Regions from separate parts of the Geothrix mesophila genome, predicted to be linked through region 2. Evidence: riboswitches for the same ligand, from Rfam matches in the RefSeq annotation. Region 2 holds a riboswitch; the other holds the start of a gene.

Region 1 (10,464 bases), on a different contig from region 2:
GGGAGCAGGCGGTCCAGGTCGGCCTGCACCTGCGAGGCGGGCTCGTTCATCGACCTTCCCTGCCTTCGTCCAGGGGTTCGGCCCGGTATTCGCCGCCGAGGCCGGCCTTGAGGACCTCCACGCGGCGCTGGGCGTCGGCCAGCTGCTTCTGGAGGGCCTGGCTGAGCTGCACGCCCTCCTCGAAGCGGGCCAGGGCCTCTTCCAGGCTGAGGCTGCCGGACTCCAGCTGCTGCACCAGGGCCTCCAGCCGGTCCAGGCCATCGTCGAAGGAGGGTTGGGCGCTCATGGGGATTCCGCAAGGAAGGGGCCCGCTAGCTGATCGCTGGGGGCCCCGCCCAGTCTACCGCTTCCCCTTCACGGCGTCCTTCATCTCCTTGCCGCCGTCCTTCATGGTGTAGTCCGCGGGCAGGGCCCAGGTGCTTTCAGGAATGGCGGCGGTGGAGACGTCCGTGGCCACGGTGGTCACGTCCGTGCCCATGAGCCCGGTGATGTGGGTCTTCAGGGGCACGCCCTTGAGCTTGGCCGTCTCCTGGTAGACCCGCTTGAAGAGGGCGCCCATGGGTCCCGGGACGCGGTTCAGCATGGCCATGGACTTGGCGTAGTCCTTGACGGGGAATTGGAGCGACGGATCGATGCTCAGCTCTTCCACCATCTTGCCGAGGATGACGCGCACCTTCTTGCAGGGCCGGCCCAGGACGGTGTCCGGCCCCAGGTGCTCGACCTTCACCTCGGACACGTCGCCGAACATCATCTTCGTCACCATCTCGGGCATGCCGGCCATCTGCTCTTCCAGGGCCTGCATGGCTTCCTGCATGTCCTTGAACGTCATCTTGGTGATGACCTTCTTCCCGTGGTCGATGCTGTAGATCACCTCGTGGCCGTAATCCACCAGGCTGTCGACCTTCGATCCGGCGTGGTTGATGCGCATCCGCGTGGCGCTCAGGTACTGGACCTGGGAGCCGTCCTTGGCCAGGGCGCCCTTGCCCGTGACCTGGGAGGTGATGGTGAGGTCGCCCGCGGCGAGGCTGACCAGGGAGGCGGCTATTCCGAAGGCAAGAGCCAGAAGGGTTCGCATGGGAATTCTCCGTTGGAGGGATGCCGTGAGCATACCCTGGGGACTCGCCGGGGGCCAGGTGGGATACCTTCAAGGGTGGGGGTGGCCATGGCCCGTGTCCTCGTGGTGGATGACAGCAAGGAGACCTGCGAGTTCCTGGAGGAGCTGCTGGGGACCATGGGCCTCGACGTCGCCAAGGCGACGCATCCCGACCGGGCCATCGAGCTGCTGCGGAAGGGGGGTTTCGACCTGCTCCTGTCGGACATCAACCTCGAGGCGAAGAAGGACGGCCTGGACCTGTTGCGGGAAGCCAAGCCCCTGGGGGTGGACACCATCCTGCTGTCGGGCTTCGGCACCCTGGAGACCGCCATCGAGGCCGTGCGGGAAGGCGCCTTCGACTTCCTCAGCAAGCCCTGGAACAACGAGGAACTGAAGGCCCTGGTGACCCGCGCCCTGGCCCGGCGGCAGTCGGCCGGCCAGGGGGAGGCCCCGGACGCCTCGCCCAAGGTCAAGCGCAGCCTCATGATCGGATCCAGCCCGAAGATGATGGCGGTCTACAAGACCATCGCGAGCCTCCAGAACAGCCGGGCCACGGTGCTCATCACGGGGGAGAGCGGCACCGGCAAGGAGCTGGTGGCCCGCAGCATCCATCTCTCCAGCGACCGCCGGGACCGCGCCTTCGTGGCAGTGAACTGCGGCGCCCTCACAGAGACTCTGCTGGAATCCGAGCTGTTCGGGCACGTGAAGGGGTCCTTCACGGGCGCCGTGGGCGAGAAGCCGGGCCTCTTCGAGGAGGCCTCCGGCGGCACCATCTTCCTGGATGAGATCGGAGAGACCAGCCCCAGCTTTCAGGTGCGCCTGCTGCGGGTGCTGCAGGAGCAGGAGATCCGCCGCGTGGGCGGCAACAAGACCATCAAGGTGGATACCCGGGTCATCGCCGCCACCAACCGGGATCTCCAGCAGATGGTGAAGGCGGGGGCCTTCCGCGAGGACCTCTACTACCGCCTCAGCGTCGTGGAGCTGGCCGTACCGCCCCTCCGCGAGCGCGGGGACGACGTGGGCGCGCTCCTGGACCACTTCCTGGCGGAGTTCGGGCAGAAGGATCAGCAGACCTACCGCCTGCATCCGGAAGCCCGGCGGGTGCTGGAGGCCTACTCCTGGCCGGGCAACGTGCGGGAACTGGGCAATGCCGTGGAGAACCTCACCCAGCTGAGCCGCGGCCGGGAGATCACCGTGGACGACCTGCCGGCCAAGATCCAGGCCGACGTGCTCAAGCGGGCCCTGCTCAAGCCCGAGCCTTCCGAGGAGGCCCCCTCCCTGATCGAGGATTGGCCCTCCCTGGACGAGCTGGAGCGCCGCTACATCCAGATCCTGCTGGGCCGCCACAAGGAGAAGCAGCGCATCGCCGACATCCTGGGGGTGGACAGGACCACCCTCTACCGGAAACTCAAGCGCTACGGATTCCACGACGGGGAGTAGCAGGCTGCCACGAGTGGCAGAATGCAACGGGTTTTCCAGGATAAGCTGTTGTCTAAGTGTTGTATTAAGTAGAATTAAAATTTGGCCCAGATGATGCAACCCTGGCGGCACTTCCGGCCGTGCCGGATCAACCCAGGGAGAACCCCCATGAAGAAGCTTGCTGCGCTGCTCGTCGCCGCCGCTCTGATCAGCCCCGTGTTCGCGGAAGAGGCGAAGAAGCCTGAAGCGAAGAAGGTCGAGACCAAGAAGGCCGAGAAGAAGGCTGAGAAGAAGGCCGAGCCCAAGAAGGAAGAGGCCAAGAAGGCCCTGACCGTCGCCGACGAGAAGAAGGCCGAGGCCGCCCCCAAGGCCGAGAAGAAGGCTGAGGCTGCTCCCAAGGCCGAGAAGAAGGCCAAGAAGCACCACAAGAAGGCCGAGAAGAAGGCCGAGCCCGCCGCTCCTGCCGCCGAGAAGAAGGCCCTGACCTCCGAGGAGAAGAAGGCCGAGAAGAAGGCTGAGCCCAAGAAGGAAGAGAAGAAGGCCGAGAAGAAGGCTGAGAAGAAGGCCGAGGCCAAGAAGGCCATGACCGCCGAAGAGAAGAAGGCCGAGGCCGCTCCCAAGGCCGAGAAGAAGGCCAAGAAGGCGAAGAAGGCTGCCAAGAAGGCCGAGCCCGCCGCTCCCGCCGCCGAGAAGAAGGCCCTGACCTCCGAGGAGAAGAAGGCCGAGAAGAAGGCCGAGCCCAAGAAGGAAGAGAAGAAGGCTGAGAAGAAGGCCGAGGCCAAGAAGGCCATGACCGCCGAAGAGAAGAAGGCTGAAGCCGCCCCCAAGGCCGAGAAGAAGGCCAAGAAGGCTGCCAAGAAGGCCGAGAAGAAGGAAGAGGCCAAGAAGTAACAGGCTTCACCGGTTCACGAAAAAGCGGGCTCCGGCCCGCTTTTTCGCGTACGGCTTTCCGGCGGGACGCCCCCGGGCCATGATGGGAACCATGATCGACCCGCTCCTCGACCTCACCGCAGAGATCCGTGCCCGGCTCCAGCCGCTTCCCGAGGGGCGGAGGCCCCAGCTCCTGGGGTGCGTGGAGGGCGCCTGCCTGCTCCACGATCATGCGGGGCTGCACCATCGGACCTCGGCGCAGGCGGCCCTCCCCGCCGGGCCCTGGGACCTGTCCCCCCTCATCGACCACACCCTGCTGAAGGCCGAGGCCACCGGCGCGCAGGTGGAGGTCCTCTGCGCCGAGGCCCTGAAGCACGGCTTCGCCTCAGTCTGCGTCAACCCCCTGTGGGTGCCCCTGGCCTCGTCCCTGCTGAAGGGCAGCGCCGTCCGGACGTGCACGGTGGTCGGCTTCCCCCTGGGGGCATCCTCCCTGTCCGCCAAGGCCCACGAGGCAGAAGTAGCCGTGAAGGAGGGGGCGCAGGAGGTGGACATGGTGCTGGCCGTCGGCGCCGCGAAGGGCGGCGACTGGGACACGGTCCGCCGGGACCTGGAAGGGCTGAGGGCGGCCGTTCCCGCGCCCACGGTGCTCAAGGTCATCCTGGAGACCTGCCTGCTCACGGATGCCGAGAAGGAGCGGGCCTCGGCGCTCGCGCTGGAGGCGGACCTCGACTTCGTGAAGACCTCCACGGGCTTCTCAACGGGCGGCGCCACCGAGGCTGATGTCGCGCTCATGCGCCGGACCGTGGGCACGGGCATGGGCGTGAAAGCCTCCGGCGGCATCCGCACCTACGAGAAGGCGTTGGCCATGGTCCTGGCCGGGGCCACCCGCCTGGGGCTTTCCGCCTCCGTGGCGGTGATTCAGGGGGGAGCCGGCTCGGAGGCCTACTGAAAAGTGCTATCCTCACAGATAGCAGTCCCGGCGGAGGTTCTTGTGGCAAAGCTTGATCTCATCATGTTCGAGGAGGAGTACAAGCTCCTCCACGAGATCATCGGCCGCCTCCAGAAGGACGCCTCCGCCAAGGTGGTGTTCCTGGTGGACAAGAACGGCCAGCAGATCGCCGCCGCGGGCGACGTGAAGAGCATCGACGCCACCAGCCTCGCCTCCCTCACCGCCGGCAACGTGGCCGCCACGGATGGCCTGGCCAAGCTCATCGGCGAAAAGGAATTCAGCCTGCTCTTCCACGAGGGCGAGCGGGACAACCTGCATATCTCGATCGTGGGCAAGCGCGGGATCCTGGTGGTCATCTTCGATCAGAATTCCAGCCTGGCGCTGGTGCGGCTGCGGGTGAAGAAGGCCAGCAAGGAGCTCCAGGAGATCTTCGACCAGGTGGAACAGCGCGCGCAGAAGGAATCCGACAGCGGCAACCGCTTCGAGAGCCCCTTCTCGGAGATCACCGACGAAGACATCGACCGCCTCTTCGGCGACTAAGCCTGAGGCGCGGACATGACCTTCATCAACTACGCGTCCCGCGAGATCAACTGCAAGATCGTCTACTACGGCCCCGGCCTCTGCGGCAAGACGACGAACATCCAGTGGATCTACGAGCAGGCGAACCCCGACAAGAAGGGCAAGCTGGTCAGCCTCGCCACCGAGACCGATCGCACCCTCTTCTTCGACTTCCTGCCCCTGGACATGGGCACGGTCAAGGGCTTCAAGGTGCGGTTCCACCTCTACACCGTGCCCGGCCAGGTGTTCTATGACGCCAGCCGCAAGCTCATCCTGCGCGGCTGCGACGGCATCATCTTCGTGGCCGACAGCCAGAAGGCCCGCATGGAAGCCAACATCGAGTCCATCGCGAACCTGGCGACCAACCTCAAAGAGAACGGCTTCGACGTCCGCAACATTCCCTATGTCCTCCAGCTGAACAAACGGGACATGCCTTCTGCCGTGCCCGTGGCCGAGATGGAGCGCCTGCTCCGATTCCGGAGCGAGCCCATGATCGAAGCCGTGGCCAGCCAGGGCACCGGCGTCATCGAGACCCTCAAGGCCGCCGCCCGCCAGATCCTGATGGAACTCCAGAAGAACTAGGGCGGACGACGAGGATCACAGGTCCCGCCCCTCCCCGCTTGAATCCAGGCCTGCCTCCGGTAGAATGGACGTTCACGCTTTCCGGAGTAGCTCAGGGGTCAGAGCGGGTGACTGTTAATCACTAGGTCGGGGGTTCAAATCCCTCCTCCGGAGCCAACAAAGAACAAGGGGTCCCACCGGGACCCCTTGTTCTTTGTTGGGCTAGGACCTGGCGGATTTGGACCCCCGAGTGGCAGCCGGCCCGCGAGTGCGCCGCTCCGGCAGCGCGGGGCGCTACCGGAGCGGATGAAGCACGAGTGGTTCGCCGGCAACGGGTTCAAATCTCCACGCCTCTGGGTTCACCTGGAGAGCAACCCGGAGGCCTCGACTCACAAACGACCCAGCGAGGAGTGGAAGCGCCCTGCGCAGCAGGGCGGGTCAGGCGAGTGGCAGCCGGCCCGCGAGCGCATCCTCTGGCAGACTTGAAAGGCGGGACCTGTCATCACACCCGTTCCGGAGGAGATCCCCATGCGCCATGCGATGCCCGTCTGGCCCCTTGCCCTGCTGGCGCTGGTGCTTACGCCAGCGACACCCGCCCAGGCGGCTGGGCGCACCAAGGCGAAGGCGCCCGCCCTGGTCACAACAGCCAGCGGGTTGAAGTACCTGGACACGAAGGTGGGCACGGGAGCCGCGCCCCAGCGGGGCCAGCGCTGCCTCGTCCACTACACGGGCTGGCTGTCGGACCACGGGAAGAAGGGGAAGAAGTTCGACAGCTCCGTGGATCGCGGCGAGCCGCTGGCCATCCCCATCGGTGTGGGCCGTGTCATCAAGGGCTGGGACGAGGGGCTCATGACCATGAAGGCGGGCGGCAAGCGCACCTTGTACATCCCCGCGGCGCTGGGCTACGGCGCCCGTGGCGCCGGCGGAGACATCCCGCCCAACGCCGACCTGATCTTCGATGTGGAGCTGCTGGGGGTCCAGTAGCTCTCGCAGCCGACGGCCCGGAAAAAAACAGAACGCGAAGCGCGCGAAGCGCCTTCCGGGCGAGCAAAGGGCGCAAAGGGTGATTTGGGTTCTTGAGCCCAGATGGTTCTGTGTCCCGCGAGCCAACCTTCGGGGGCTTCGCCCGGAGCTTGGCTCCGCATCGCGCTCTTCTCGTTCCGGCTTGTGGTTTTTGGGTGGCGTTCGAGCCTTGTCGGAGTGGGATCGGCCTCAGTCGACCGCCAGGGCCTGGACCAGGTCCGCGCGCAAGTCCCGCACGTCCTCCAGGCCCACGGAGAGCCGGATGAGGTCGTCGCTGATGCCGGCGCGCTTCCGGGCCTCGGGCGTCATGGAGGCGTGGGTCATGGAGGCCGGGTGGGCCACCAGCGACTCCACGCCACCCAGGCTCTCCGCCAGGGTGAACCAGCGCAGCCTCCGGAGCACGTGGTTCAGCCGCTCCGGCCCGCCCTCCTTCAGCTCGAAGCTGAGCATGGCGCCGAAGCCGCGCTGCTGCCGCTTTGCCAGCCCGTGCTGCGGGTGGCCGGGCAGGCCCGGGTAGTGGACCTTCCCCACGGCGGGGTGGGCCGCCAGGAACTCTGCCAGCACCTGGGCCGTGGCCTCGTGCTGGCGCATGCGGAGGGGCAGCGTCTTCAGGCCGCGCAGCACCAGGAAGCAGTCGTGGGGCGCCTGCGAGGTGCCCAGCAGGTTGTTCACGCTCTGGATCTGCTGGGTGAGGGCCAGGCGGCCCGGCCCGGCCACCACGGCCCCGCCCACCACGTCGCTGTGGCCGTTGAGGTACTTGGTCGTGGAGTGGATGACGAGGTCGGCGCCCAGCTCGAAGGGCCGCTGGAGGTAGGGCGAGAGGAAGGTGTTGTCGACGGCCACGAGGCAACCCGGCTGGCGATGGGCCAGCTCCGCCACCGCGGCGATGTCCGTGAGGCGCAGCAGGGGATTCGAGGGCGACTCGATCCAGATCAGGCGCGTGTTGGGCCGGAGGGCCGCCGCCACCGCCTCGAGGTCCGCGAGGTCGAGGTAGGTGACCTCCAGGCCGTAGAAGCGCTTGGCGTGCTCCAGCAGGCGGAAGGTGCCGCCGTAGCAGTCCACGGTGCAGACGAGGTGGCTGCCGTGGGGCAGCAGGTTCAGGACCACGAGGATGGCGCTCATGCCCGTGCTGGTGCAAGTGGCGCCGTGGCCGCCCTCCAGCAGGGCGAGGGCTTCCTCCAGGGCCGCCCGGGTGGGGTTGCCGCTGCGGGTGTAGTCGTAGCCGGCGTTGGTGCAGATGTCCTTGAAGGCGAAAGTGGACGAGAGGTACAGCGGCGGCATGACCGACCCATAGGCCGGATCGGGCTGCACGCCCGCATGCACGCACTGGGTGGCCAGGCCCGCGTCCGGCACCAGCCCGGCCCGGTGGATCCAGCCGGCCTCGCTCTCCCGTGCCGGGGGCAGGATGGTGAAGTGGTAGGCCGGGTTGCCCGGCACGTTGGTATCGAGGTACTGCTCGCTCAAGGGAGCCTCCGTGGTGGAGGATCTCCGTCGTTCCACTGCGATCCAAATCAGAGTGCCTAACCAAACCCCCACGGGGCCGCGCGAGGGCCACCGGGCGAGCGAGGCGAGGAACGCGAGGAGACGCGTAGCGGGTACTACGCGCGACGAGCGTGACGCGGCACCGCGACGCCCGCTGGCCCTCGCCCGGAGGGAGAAAGCCAGGTGGGCGCCCCGCGGCGTCACGGCCCTTGAACGATGAACCACATCGCCCTGCGGGCCCTTCCTTGCGGTGCATCCCGCCTGGCTTTCTCGCGGCCCGGTCGGGGTTTGGTTAGGCACTCTAACGAAGGGGCCCGATTTCTCGGGCCCCTTCGCATGTCAGCTTCTGACACGTCAGCATCTTTCCGCGGTCGATCAATCGACCGCGGCAGGAATTGGCACCTTGCTCTCGCAGGTTGCCAAGGTTTCACAGGGCCCGTCCCTCCACCTTTCTGGATATCGCGTGATGAAACTGACAAAGATCCTGTGGACGACCAGTATGGAGAGCCGGGAAAGGTCTGCCAACAAGTAATTGACACCAGGCTCGCGGATCAAAGGGTGATGCGGGTTCCCAGCACCTGCAGGAACTGGGCGATCCAGGCGGGATGGGCGGGCCATGCCGGGGCGGTGACGAGGTTGCCGTCCGTGACGGCGCCATCGATGGCGATGTCGGCGTACTTCCCCTTGGCCACTTCCACTTCGGCGCGGCAGGCGGGATAGGCGGAGCAGGTGCGTCCCTCGAGCACGCCCGCGGCGGAGAGGATCTGGGCGCCGTGGCAGATGGCGGCCACGGGCTTCTTGGCGGTGAAGAAGTGGCGAACGATCTCCAGCACCTTGGGGTTGAGGCGCAGGTACTCGGGGGCGCGACCGCCGGGGATCACCAGGGCGTCGTACTGGTCCGGTTTGAGGTCCGCGAAGGTGGCGTTGAGGGCGAAGCGGTGGCCGGGCTTTTCGGAGTAAGTCTGGTGGCCTTCGAAGTCGTGGATGGCCGTGGCCACGGACTCGCCGGCCTTCTTGTCGGGGCACGCGGCGTGGACCGTGTGGCCCACGGCGAGCAGGGTCTGGAAGGGCACCATGATTTCGTAGTCCTCTCCGAAATCGCCCACGAGCATGAGGATCTTCTTCGCGGCCATGACTGCCTCCTGGATGAGAAACCGCCCCGATGATACGCGCCCATCCACGAAAAAGCCCCGCCGGTGGCGGGGCTTTTTCGTGCAGGGAGCGAATCAGGCCTTCTGATAGACCTCGGCGCCCTTCTGCACGAACGTCTCCGCCATCTCCTCCATGCCCTTCTGCAGGGCCTCCTCCTCGTTGTAGCCATGCGCTTCGGCGTACTGCCGCACGTCGTCCGAGATCTTCATGGAGCAGAAGTGGGGGCCGCACATGGAGCAGAAGTGGGCGGTCTTGGCGCCCTCGGCGGGCAGGGTCTCGTCGTGGAACTCGCGGGCGGTGTCGGGGTCCAGGGCCAGGTTGAACTGGTCCTCCCAGCGGAACTCGAAACGAGCCTTGCTCATGGCGTCGTCCCAGAGGCGGGCGCCGGGGTGGCCCTTGGCCAGGTCCGCGGCGTGGGCCGCGATCTTGTAGGTGATGACGCCGTCCTTCACGTCCTTCTTGTTGGGCAGGCCCAGGTGCTCCTTGGGTGTCACGTAGCACAGCATGGCGCAGCCGTACCAGCCGATCATGGCGGCGCCGATGGCCGAGGTGATGTGGTCGTAGCCCGGCGCGACGTCCGTGGTGAGGGGGCCCAGGGTGTAGAAGGGCGCCTCGTCGCAGACTTCCAGCTGCTTGGTCATGTTCTCCTGGATGAGGTGCATGGGCACGTGGCCGGGGCCCTCGATCATCACCTGCACATCGTGCTTCCAGGCGATCTTGGTGAGCTCGCCCAGGGTCTCCAGTTCGCCGAACTGGGCCTCGTCATTGGCGTCGGCGGTGCTGCCGGGGCGCAGGCCGTCGCCCAGCGAGAAGGCCACGTCGTAGGCCTTCATGATCTCGCAGATCTCCTCGAAGTGCGTGTAGAGGAAGTTCTCCTTGTGGTGGGCCAGGCACCACTTGGCCAGGATGCTGCCGCCGCGGGAGACGATGCCCGTGACGCGCTTGGCGGTCAGCGGCACGTAGCGCAGCAGCACGCCGGCGTGGATGGTGAAGTAGTCCACGCCCTGTTCGGCCTGCTCGATGAGCGTGTCGCGATAGATCTCCCAGGTGAGGTCCTCGGCCTTGCCGTTCACCTTCTCGAGGGCCTGGTAGATGGGCACCGTGCCGATGGGTACGGGGCTGTTGCGCAGGATCCACTCGCGGGTCTCGTGGATGTTCTTGCCCGTGCTGAGGTCCATCACCGTGTCGGCGCCCCAGCGGATGGACCAGGCCATCTTCTCGACCTCCTCCTCGATGCTGGAAGCCACGGCGGAGTTGCCGATGTTGGCGTTGATCTTCACCAGGAAGTTGCGGCCGATGATCATCGGCTCGGTCTCCGGGTGGTTGATGTTGGCGGGGATGATGGCGCGGCCCCGGG
Region 2 (10,464 bases):
TGGTGGGCCTCATTGGCGGCAACGGCCCCGCGCCCCACCTGCGGCTGCTGGAGCACCTGAAGGGCGTCACCACCCGGCCCATCGTCCTGCTGCCCAACCCCGGCCTGCCCCACATGGTCGATGGCCGCCTGATCTACGGGGCCAGCCCCGAATACCTGGGCGGCTTCGCGGCCCGGGCCCTGGCCGGCGGCGCCCGCGCCGTGGGCGGCTGCAGCGGCACGACGGCCGCCCATATCCGCGCCATGCGGGGGGCCTTCCGCCAGGAGCGGGCCTTCGTCCAGGCCGGGGGGCGCTACGAGCTCAAGCCGCACGAGCAGCCACAGCCCGAGGTGCCCTTCGCCTTCCGCAGCCGCTTCAGCCTCAAGCTCGCCCAGGGCGAGTTCACCCACACCGTCGAGCTCGTGCCGCCCAAGGGCATGGAGTACGACAAGCTCCTGGCGAAGACCCGCCAGTGCCGGGCCCTGGGCGTGGACGCCATCAACGTGCCGGACGGCCCCCGGGCCATGGCCCGCATGTCCGCGCTGGCCACGGCCCTCATCATCGAGCAGCAGGTGGGCGTGGAGACCATCCTCCACTACGCCTGCCGGGACCGCAACCTGCTGGGCATGCAGAGCGACCTCCTGGGCGCGGCGGGCCTGGGTCTGCGCAACATCCTGGCCGTCACCGGCGATCCCCCGAAGCTGGGGCCGTACCCCCAGGCCACGGCGGTCTTCGACGTGGACGCCATCGGCCTCGTGAACATGCTCAAGCGCCTCAACACGGGCCTCGATCTCGGCGGCGCCAGCATCGGCAAGCCCACCTCCTTCAGCGTGGGCGTGGGCGCCAATCCCGTGGCCCCGGACCTGGAGCGGGAGAAGACCCGGTTCCGCTACAAGGTCGAGGCCGGCGCCCAGTGGGCCATCACCCAGCCCGTCTTCGACCCGGACAGCCTCTTCCGCTTCCTGGACTTCGCCGAGGGTGTGGCCCCGGACCTGCCTGTCATCGCCGGCATCTGGCCCTTCAAGAGCCTGCGCAACGCCGAGTTCATGGCCAACGAGGTACCCGGCGTCCTCGTGCCGCCCGCCCTGCTCACCCGCATGGCCAGGTGGGCCACCGCCGACGACCAGGTCAAGGAGGGCCTGGCCATCGCCCAGGAGACCATCGAGGCCATCCGCCCCCGCATCCGCGGCCTCCAGCTCAGCGCCCCCTTCGGCCAGGTCGAGCTCGTGGCGCCGCTCCTGCCGAAACGGGAGGTCGCATGAGCGTGAAGGTCCATTTCCTGCTGGAGGATCTGCTGGTCGAAGCACCGGAGGGGACGCCGCTGCAGACGATCGCTGACGCCGCCGGGGCGGACATCACCTTCGGCTGCCGCACGGGCTCCTGCGGCACCTGCCGCGTGCGCGTGGCCGAGGGCCTGGGCCACTGCAGCGAGATGGGGCCGGAGGAGCGGGACTTCCTCCAGGGCCTGGACGCGCCGGCCGACCAGCGCCTCGCCTGCCAGGTGACCGTCCACGGCGACGTGGCCATCGACTACCTGGGACTTTAGCCACAGATGAACACGGATGAACTCAGATATGGATTTCAGGCACGAGATCTCTCTCAACCCCATCCGTGTCCATCTGTGTTTATCCGTGGCGAATTAAAGGTTTTCCCATGACCACCATCGACGCCCTCCTCCGCGACAAGGTACTGCTGCTGGACGGCGGCATGGGGACGCAGATCTTCGCCCGCACGCCCACGGTGGAGGACTACGGCGGCACGGCGCTGGAAGGCTGCGTGGATCTGCTGACCGAGCGCCAGCCCCAGTGGATCCGCGAGATCCACGAAAGCTATCTCAGCGCCGGCGCCGACGCGGTGGAGACCAACACCTTCGGGGCGAACCCGCTGGTGCTCGGCGAGTTCGGACTCTCGGCCAGGGCCTACGATCTGAACGTCCAGGCCGCCTCGCTGGCCAAGGAGGTGGCCCGCAGCTTCGACCGGCCCCGCTTCGTCATCGGCTCCGTGGGTCCCGGCACCAAGCTCATCACCCTGGGCCACGTGGGCTACGCCGAGCTGCTGGCCTCGTACCGCGTGCAGATGGAGGGCCTGCTGGACGGCGGCGCCGACGCCATTCTCATCGAGACCTGCCAGGACCTGGGCCAGATCAAGGTGGCCGTGCGCGCCGCGCGCGAGGCCATGGCCGCCAAACGCCGGAAGGTCCCGCTCTGGGTGCAGGCCACCGTGGAGACCACGGGCACGCTGCTCGTGGGCTCCGACATCTCCGCCGTGCTCACCAGCGTGGAGCCGCTGGGCATCGACGTGCTGGGCCTCAACTGCGCCACGGGCCCGGACGAGATGCACCAGCACCTGCAGACCCTCTGCGAGGCCAGCCCCTTCCCCATCAGCTGCCTGCCCAACGCGGGCCTGCCGGAGAACGTGGCCGGCGAGGTGGTCTACCCCCTGGACCCGGCCGCCTTCGCCCCCAAGGTGCTGCATGCCGCCTCGGAGTTCGGCCTGGCCATCCTGGGCGGCTGCTGCGGCACCACGCCGGATCACATCCGCGCCCTGGCGCCCGGCGTGACGAAGCTGAACCCGCCGAAGCGCGCGCCGAAGCTGGAGCGCAGCGCCGCCAGCCTCTACCAGAGCGTGACGCTCAAGCAGGAGCCCGCGCCCCTCATCGTGGGCGAGCGGACGAACGCCAACGGCTCGAAGAAGTTCCGCGACCTGCTGGCCGCCGAGGACTGGGACGGCATGATCGCGCTGGCCAAGGAGCAGCAGAAGGAGGGCGCCCACCTGCTGGACCTCTGCGTGGCCTACGTGGGCCGGGACGAGACGCGCGACGCGGACGAGCTGCTGGGTCGCCTGGTCTCCCAGATCACCCTGCCCCTGGTCATCGACAGCACCGAGGTGCCGGTCATCGAGAAGGCCCTCCAGCGCAGCCCCGGCAAGTGCGTGGTGAACTCCATCAACTTCGAGGATGGCGAAGGCAAGGCGCGGAAGATCCTGGACCTGTGCAAGACGTACGGCGCGGCGGTGGTGGCCCTCACCATCGACGAGCGGGGCATGGCCAAGACACGGGAGGAGAAGCTGGCCGTGGCGAAGCGCCTGCACGCTCTGGTGGTGGGCGAGTACGGGCTGGACCCCGGCGACCTGATCATCGATCCGCTGACCTTCACTCTGGGCAGCGGCGACGAGACGTTCCGAGGTTCCGCCGTCGAGACCCTGGAGGCCCTGCGCCTCATCAAGGTCGAGCTGCCGGGCGTCATGACCATGCTCGGCGTGAGCAATGTGAGTTTCGGCCTGAACCCAGCGGCCCGCCACGTGCTCAACGCGCTGATGCTCTACCACGGCGTGAAGCACGGGCTGGACATGGCCATCTTCAACGCCTCGAAGGTGCTCCCCGTCGCGAAGATCGACCCCGAGGAGCGCCGCATGGTCGAGGACCTGATCTTCGACCGGCGCGCCGAGGGCTATGACCCCCTCAAGGCCGTCCTGGCGCGCTTCAGCGACCGCAAGGCCACCCACGCCGACGACCACCGGGCCGACCTGCCCGTGCTGGAGCGCCTGCACCGCGGCATCCTCGATGGCGAGAAGCAGGCCATCCTCGCGGACGTGGACGAGGCCCTGAAGGACCACGACCCCCTGAGGCTCATCAACGAGGTGCTACTGGGCGCCATGAAGGTGGTGGGCGAGCGCTTCGGCTCCGGCGAGATGCAGCTCCCCTTCGTGCTGGAGAGCGCCGAGGCCATGAAGGCCGCCATCAAGCGCATCGAACCCCACCTGCCCCGGGAGTCCACCTACCAGAAGGGCCGCATCCTGCTGGCCACGGTGAAGGGCGACGTCCACGACATCGGCAAGAACCTGGTAGACATCATCCTCAGCAACAACGGCTTCGAGGTAAAGAACCTGGGCATCAAGCAGCCCATCGAATCCATCCTCAAGGAGCTGGAGGCCTGGCCCGCCGATGCCATCGGCCTCTCGGGCCTGCTGGTGAAGTCCACGGTGATCATGAAGGAGAACCTGCACTTCCTGGAGGAGCAGGCCCAGCAGGTGCCCGTCATCCTGGGCGGCGCGGCCCTCACCCGCGACTACGTGGAAGGCGACTGCCGCCGGTCCTATTCGGGCGCGGTGCTCTACGCGGAAGATGCTTTCGAGGGCCTGCGGCACATGCAGGCTCTGGTGGCGGGCGACCTCAGCGTGCCGGCGCCTGCACCAGCCGCTTCCGCGGCGGGCGATATCAAGATCCTGAAGCGAGGGAGCGCTTCGGTGCCGCTCACGGAAGCAGGCCAGAGCAGCTGGGTGCGCCATGACGCGCCTTCGCCGGAGCCACCCTTCTGGGGTGTGCGGGAGATCGCCGACGCGCCCGTGGACCTCTTCGAGCACCTGGACGAGTTCGCCCTGGTGCGGAACCGCTGGGGCTTCAGCCAGGGCAGCCAGGGTGACGAGGCCTTCGCGGCCGTGCTGCGGGACAAGGCCGAGCCCCAGCTGGCGCGCTGGAAGGAGCGCCTCGCGGCCGATCCAGTCTTCCAGCCGAAGGCGCGCTACGGCTACTTCCCCGTGCGGGCCGAGGGCGATGCACTGCGGGTGCTCGATCCCAGCGACCGTTCCAGGACCCTCGCCGTGCTCGGCTTCCCGCGCCAGGGCGCAGGCCGCCGCCTTTGCATCGCGGACTTCTTCCGGGCGGACGCCACCGATGTGCTGGCCCTCCAGCTCGTCACCCTGGGCCAGGCTGCCGCGGACCATGCGGCCAGGCTCTACCGGGAGGATGGCTACGCGGACTACTTCGCCTTCCATGGCCTCGCCACGGAGCTGACGGAGGCCTACGCCGAGCGGCTCCACGCCCGCATCCGACGGGAGCTGGGCATCCACCACAAGGACCTGCCGGGCCGCGCCCTCTTCGCCCAGGGCTACCAGGGCTCCCGCTACTCCTACGGCTATCCCGCCTGCCCCGACCTGGAAGGCAACGGCCCCATCCTCGACCTGCTGCGCGGCGCGGAGATCGGCGTCCACCTCAGCGACAGCCACCAGATGGATCCCGAGTACAGCACCAGTGCCCTCGTGGCCTGGCATCCCCAGGCGCGGTACTTCTCGGTTTGACTGGCCTGCCGACGGACCCCCTGGGTGGGTCCCTACTGAGCCTTCGCCTTCTCCATGACCTTCTGCCGAAGCTCCTGGAACTCCGCCTCGGAGATGAGTCCATCCTTTTTCAGTTTCTCCAGCTTCTCCAATTCGGTGCGCAGGTCGAATGCAGGCGAGGCAGGTGAAGCTCCCCGCATATCGGCAGCCCCCTCCGACCCGCCCGGGCTGGCCTTCACCCGGGCCTCCTGCGCCCTGCGGGAGGGCCGCCCGGCCTTCAGGTCCTCCTGGGTCCCGAAGGCGTCCACTCGACCATTCACAAGACGGACGTACTGGGTTCGGCTGTTGATCTTGATGGCCCCGTACCGATCGTAGGCCTCGTACTCAAGCACTTCGGTGTCGTTGGCGACCGTCGTCTTGGAGGGACCTCCCACGCGTTCGAGCACTTCCTTCTTGGTCATCCCCACCCTGAGCTTCGTCACATCCAGATCCGGCTTGGTACAGCCCATGGAGACAACCGCCGGGAGGGCGAGGATCAAAGCGGCGAAGCGGCGTTGCATGGTGAGGCCCCCCAATCCGTGGCAGGCAGCCCTCGCAGAGGGCGGAGCTTGCCAAGAAGAGCAGTGTGGCAGAGGTGACCTTTCCAGACAGCGGCCGGCAAGGCGTAGCAGGCCAGGAGGAACCGGGCACTCGGGAACGAATGGCCCGCTCTGCGGTCGTGGCTGGGGCACGTCGGGCCATGATCCAATGGTCGGGTGATCGGGCGTGGGAGGTGGCCATGAAGCTGGCCCTGAGGGGTGGATGTCTGCTGCTCGCGGCGCGGGCGCTCTCCGGGCAATCCATCGTGGCCCTGGCAGACCGGCAGGAGGTCGTCCTGGAAGGCCAGGTGCTGCGGCGAACCACCGCGGAGTCAAGGCTCGCTCCGGTCGGAGACCTGCCGGACTTCCGGCCCGGCCTGAAGCCTCTGGGGCGCATGGAAGTGGCCTGGGATGGGTCCAAGGTCTACCAGGTCGGATTCACGGAAGACCACCATCTGGTGGCCCGTTCGGGAAAGCCCTTCTTCACGGATGCCGGGGAACGGCGATGGGCCTGGACTGAGCCGAAGGCCCTTCCCGTCAAGGCAGGGGAAAGCCGGAAACTCCTGGGGGGCTGGGAAGACCGCCTCCTGTTCCTCCAGATGAGCCGGGATGCCAAGGCAGGGCCTCAATCAGCCCCATCTCCCAGGGGCGGAGCCGCATCCCAATGCCTGGTCCGGGTGGATCTGCTGACCGGGGAGGCCGCGCAACTCCTGGAGGTACAAGTCGGAAGCGATGCGCGCATGACAGCCGCGTTTTCCGGTGATGCCTTCTACCTGTTCACGGCCACGGGGAGGGCGGTCCGTGTGCGGGTGCGCACGGAACCCTGGTCCGTGGACCTGATCCACGCCGGGTTTTGGGGCGAGGCCGGCATCACCTTGTGCAAGGACACGGGGGAATTCCGGAATCCCTCTCTGTTCGGCAAAGCGTTTCTCGATGGGGACGGAGCCATCCTGGTCCCGGCCCAGGTGTTCCTGCCCCTGGACCGTGCGGACATCGATCTGGCCTGGTCCAAGCTCCCCCAGTTCCGGAAGGCGGAACTCATCCAGTCCGGGTTCTGGCCGATTCCGGCCGACAAGGAGGTCGGCTGGAAGGATGATGTGCGCTTCCTGAGGTTCGATCCTGTAACCACCCGGTTCACCCAGGTGGACCATTCCCGTTTCGATCATCTCGTGGTGGAAGAGGAGAAGCCTTTCGTGGTCCGCCGGTTCGAGGCGATCGAGTCCACCCAGGACTTCACCTCCGAAGGGGGCAGGATCATGCCGCTGGAGGAGGCCCTGAGAACGGCCGAATCCCCACCAGCGCCCAAAGGCAAGCCCGCCACGACAGTCAATCCCGCCCCCAGGCCCGGCCCAGCTCCCACGAAGCGGAAGGAGCCGGCTCCTCTGTGAAGACAACGAAAGGGGTTGCCAACCAGGTTGCCCGGCGTTACTGTTCTCCACCGGCCCTTCGGGGCCGTTCTCTTACGAGATCCTTGTCAGTTCCATAGCGAGTTATCCAGAAAGGTGGAGGGACGGGCCCTGTGAAACCTTGGCAACCTGCGAAAGCAAGGTGCCAATTCCTGCCGCGATTGAGCGATCAAGCGCGGAGAGATGTCGAGCTGTGTCGAACTGACGCAATCATCGAAGGGGCCCGAGCAATCGGGCCCCTTTTGCTTTTCCTGGACTTGCTTGGACAGACGAGGCCTCGGCCTTTCCATCCCTTTTCCAGGAGACGCCATGAGCGCCAGCCCCACCCCCCGCTTCGAGACCCTCGCTCTCCACGGGGGCCACAGCCCGGATTCGGACACCAAGAGCCGGGCCGTGCCCATCTACCAGACCACCAGCTACGTGTTCGACAGCACCGAGCACGGCGCGGCCCTCTTCAACCTCGAGGTCCCTGGCAACATCTACACCCGCATCATGAACCCCACCACCGCCGTGCTGGAGCAGCGCGTGGCCCAGCTGGAGGGCGGCATCGCGGCCCTGGCCACGGCCTCGGGCCAGGCGGCCATCACCCTCACGCTTACCACCCTGCTCCGCGGCGGCGACCACGTGGTGGCCGGCAACAACCTCTACGGCGGCACCTACAACCTGCTGAGCCACACTCTGCCGCGCGCGGGCATCACCACCACCTTCGTCGACTCGACGAAGCCCGCGGCCTTCCGCGCCGCCCTGCGGCCCGAGACCCGCGCCATCTACATCGAGGCCGTGGGCAATCCCAAGCTGGACGTGCCCGACTTCGAGGCCATCGCCGCCATCGCCCACGGGGCGGGCATCCCGCTCATCGTGGACAACACGCTCCCCAGCCCCTACCTGCTGAACCCCTTCAAGCTCGGCGCGGACATCGTGGTGCACAGCGCCACCAAGTACCTCGGTGGGCACGGAACCTCGGTGGCGGGCCTCATCGTGGACGGCGGCACCTTCGACTGGAAGGGCGGAAAGTTCCCCGAGTTCACCGAGCCCTTCGCCGCCTACCACGGCGCCATCCTGGCGGACCTCGCCGGCCCCGCGGCCTTCATCACCAAGGCCCGCATCGAGGGGCTGCGCGATACCGGCGCCGCCCTGAGCCCCTTCAACGCCTTCCTCATCCTCCAGGGCATCGAGACGCTGCACCTGCGCGTGGAGCGGCACGGCGCGAACGCCCTGGCCCTGGCCCAGTGGCTGGAGACGCACCCCAAGGTGGCCTGGGTGAACTACCCCGGCCTGCCCGACAACGCGAACCACGCCGCCGCGGCCCGGTACTTCCGCCAGGGCGCGGGCTTCGGCGGCATCCTCACCTTCGGCCTCAAATCCTCAGCATCGGGGGGAGGGTTGAAGGCTGGCGGGGCCGTCATCGACGCGGTCCAGCTCTTCTCGCGCCTGGCCAACCTGGGCGACGCCAAGAGCCTCATCATCCACCCCGCCACCACCACCCACGCCCAGCTCTCCGCGGAAGCGCGCGCGGCCACCGGCGTCACCGACGACCTGGTCCGCCTCTCCGTGGGTCTCGAGCACATCGACGACCTCATCGCGGACCTGGATCAGGCCCTGGCGAAAGCGTAGGCCCCAGCCATGCCCGTGAAGATTCCCGACACCCTGCCAGCCCGCGGCGTCCTGGAGGCGGAGAACGTGTTCCTGATGGAGGAGCGCCGCGCCCTCCAGCAGGACATCCGGCCCCTCCGCATCGCCATCCTCAACCTGATGCCCACCAAGATCGCCACGGAGGCCCAGCTCCTGCGCCTGCTGGGCAACTCCCCTCTGCAGGTGGAGGTGACGCTGCTCCACATGGCCTCCCACGAGGCGAAGAACACCCCGGCGGAGCACCTGCTGGAGCACTACGTGTCCTTCGCGGACGTGCGCGGGCAGGCCTTCGACGGGCTCATCGTCACGGGCGCCCCCGTGGAGACGCTACCCTTCGAGGCGGTGGACTACTGGCCGGAGCTGGCGGAGCTGCTGGACTGGGCCCGGACGAACGTCTTCTCCAGCTTCTTCATCTGCTGGGGCGCCCAGGCCGCCCTCCACCACTACTACGGGATCCCCAAGCACCCCCTGGCGGAGAAGCAGTTCGGAGTGTTCCCCCACCGGGTGAACGCGCGCCAGGAGCACCTGGTGCAGGGCTTCGACGATGTGTTTTTCGCGCCCCACTCGCGCCACACGGAGACCCGCCGGCCGGACGTCCTGGCGGAGCCGCGGCTCATGCTCCTGGCCGAGTCGGACGAGGCCGGCGTGTACCTGCTGCAGTCCACGGACCGGCGGCAGGTCTTCGTCACGGGGCACTCGGAGTACGATCCGGGCACCCTCCAGGGCGAGTATGCCCGGGACCTGGGCAAGGGCCTGCCCATCGGCATCCCCCGGAACTACTTCCCGGAGGACGACCCGACCCGCGAGCCCCTGGTGCGCTGGCGGAGCCACGCCAACCTCCTCTTCTCGAACTGGCTGAACTACGCCGTCTATCAGGAGGTCCCCTTCCAGGCGGACGCCCTGCCGGTGGAAGGGAGGCAGGCATGAGCCTGAAAGTCCTCAAGTTCGGCGGCAGCTCCGTGGGCAGCGCCGACGCGCTCCGCCGGGCCGCCGCCATCGTCCACGAGGAGCTCCCGGCGGGCGGCCTGGTGGTGGTCTCGGCCCTGGGGGGCGCCACGGACCGCCTCCTGGAGGCCTGTGCCTCGGCGGGCCGGGGCGACCTGCCCGGTGCGCGGGAGCATCTGGTCGCCCTGAGGGACCGGCATCGCCAGGTGGCCTCCGAGCTGAGCCTCTGGGCCGAAGTCCGGCCTGCCTGGACGCCCCTGTTCGAGCGGCTGGACCAGCTGCTCACGGGCATGGCCATGCTGGGCGAGGCCACGGCCCGGGGGCGGGACTCGGCCCTGGCCCTGGGCGAGACGCTGTCGGCTCATCTGGCGGCCCTCTGCTTCGGCGGGACCTTCAAGGACGTGCGGGACGTGATGCGGACCGATGCCCGCTTCGGCAAGGCGCGGCCCCAGCTCGCGGCCCTGCGCGCCGCCGCCGCGCCCTGGCGCGAGGGTCTGGCGGCCGGCGCCCTCTGGGTCACCCAGGGCTTCCTGGGCGCCACGGCCGAGGGGCACACCACCACCCTGGGACGGGGCGGCTCCGACACCAGCGCCACCCTGCTCGGGGAGGCCCTCGGCGCGACCGAAGTGCAGATCTGGACCGACGTGGACGGCGTGCTCACCGCGGATCCCAGCCTGGTGGCCGAGGCCCAGCCCATCCCCCAGATGAGCCTGGGCGAAGCGGAGGCCCTCAGCGCCTTCGGGGCCAAGGTGCTGCATGCGGACTCCCTGGCTCCCGGCGGCCGGGCGGGCTTCCGGCTCGTGGTGGCCAACACCCTGCGGCCGGCGGCCTCCCGCACGGAGATCCTGCCCGTGCCGCCAGCACGGGCA

The links. A riboswitch is a leader RNA that binds a small molecule or an ion and turns the genes downstream of it on or off. The one in region 2 is predicted to bind S-adenosylmethionine.
Region 1: linked by a shared signal. The riboswitch ahead of MLG87_RS08080 (trans-sulfuration enzyme family protein) and the one ahead of MLG87_RS13960 (O-acetylhomoserine aminocarboxypropyltransferase/cysteine synthase family protein) in region 2 are both predicted to bind S-adenosylmethionine.

Annotation. Positions count from the first base shown of each region.
Region 1 covers NZ_JAKZLD010000002.1:140,798-151,261, forward strand. Annotated here, with positions in the region: gene MLG87_RS08025 (polyprenyl synthetase family protein) at 1-50, opposite strand, end outside; gene xseB (exodeoxyribonuclease VII small subunit) at 47-286, opposite strand; gene MLG87_RS08035 (hypothetical protein) at 341-1,075, opposite strand; gene MLG87_RS08040 (sigma-54-dependent transcriptional regulator) at 1,163-2,533, shown strand; gene MLG87_RS08045 (hypothetical protein) at 2,681-3,403, shown strand; gene deoC (deoxyribose-phosphate aldolase) at 3,495-4,331, shown strand; gene MLG87_RS08055 (roadblock/LC7 domain-containing protein) at 4,374-4,871, shown strand; gene MLG87_RS08060 (GTP-binding protein) at 4,887-5,471, shown strand; tRNA gene MLG87_RS08065 (tRNA-Asn) at 5,552-5,627, shown strand; gene MLG87_RS08070 (hypothetical protein) at 5,757-5,936, shown strand; gene MLG87_RS08075 (FKBP-type peptidyl-prolyl cis-trans isomerase) at 5,991-6,434, shown strand; gene MLG87_RS08080 (trans-sulfuration enzyme family protein) at 6,663-7,937, opposite strand; SAM riboswitch class I at 8,310-8,418, opposite strand; gene MLG87_RS08085 (DJ-1/PfpI family protein) at 8,507-9,088, opposite strand; gene thiC (phosphomethylpyrimidine synthase ThiC) at 9,182-10,464, opposite strand, start outside.
Region 2 covers NZ_JAKZLD010000004.1:354,902-365,365, reverse strand. Annotated here, with positions in the region: gene MLG87_RS13985 (bifunctional homocysteine S-methyltransferase/methylenetetrahydrofolate reductase) at 1-1,241, shown strand, start outside; gene MLG87_RS13980 (2Fe-2S iron-sulfur cluster-binding protein) at 1,238-1,525, shown strand; gene metH (methionine synthase) at 1,633-5,055, shown strand; gene MLG87_RS13970 (SHOCT domain-containing protein) at 5,088-5,594, opposite strand; gene MLG87_RS13965 (hypothetical protein) at 5,813-7,000, shown strand; SAM riboswitch class I at 7,100-7,208, shown strand; gene MLG87_RS13960 (O-acetylhomoserine aminocarboxypropyltransferase/cysteine synthase family protein) at 7,328-8,632, shown strand; gene metA (homoserine O-acetyltransferase MetA) at 8,642-9,577, shown strand; gene MLG87_RS13950 (aspartate kinase) at 9,574-10,464, shown strand, end outside.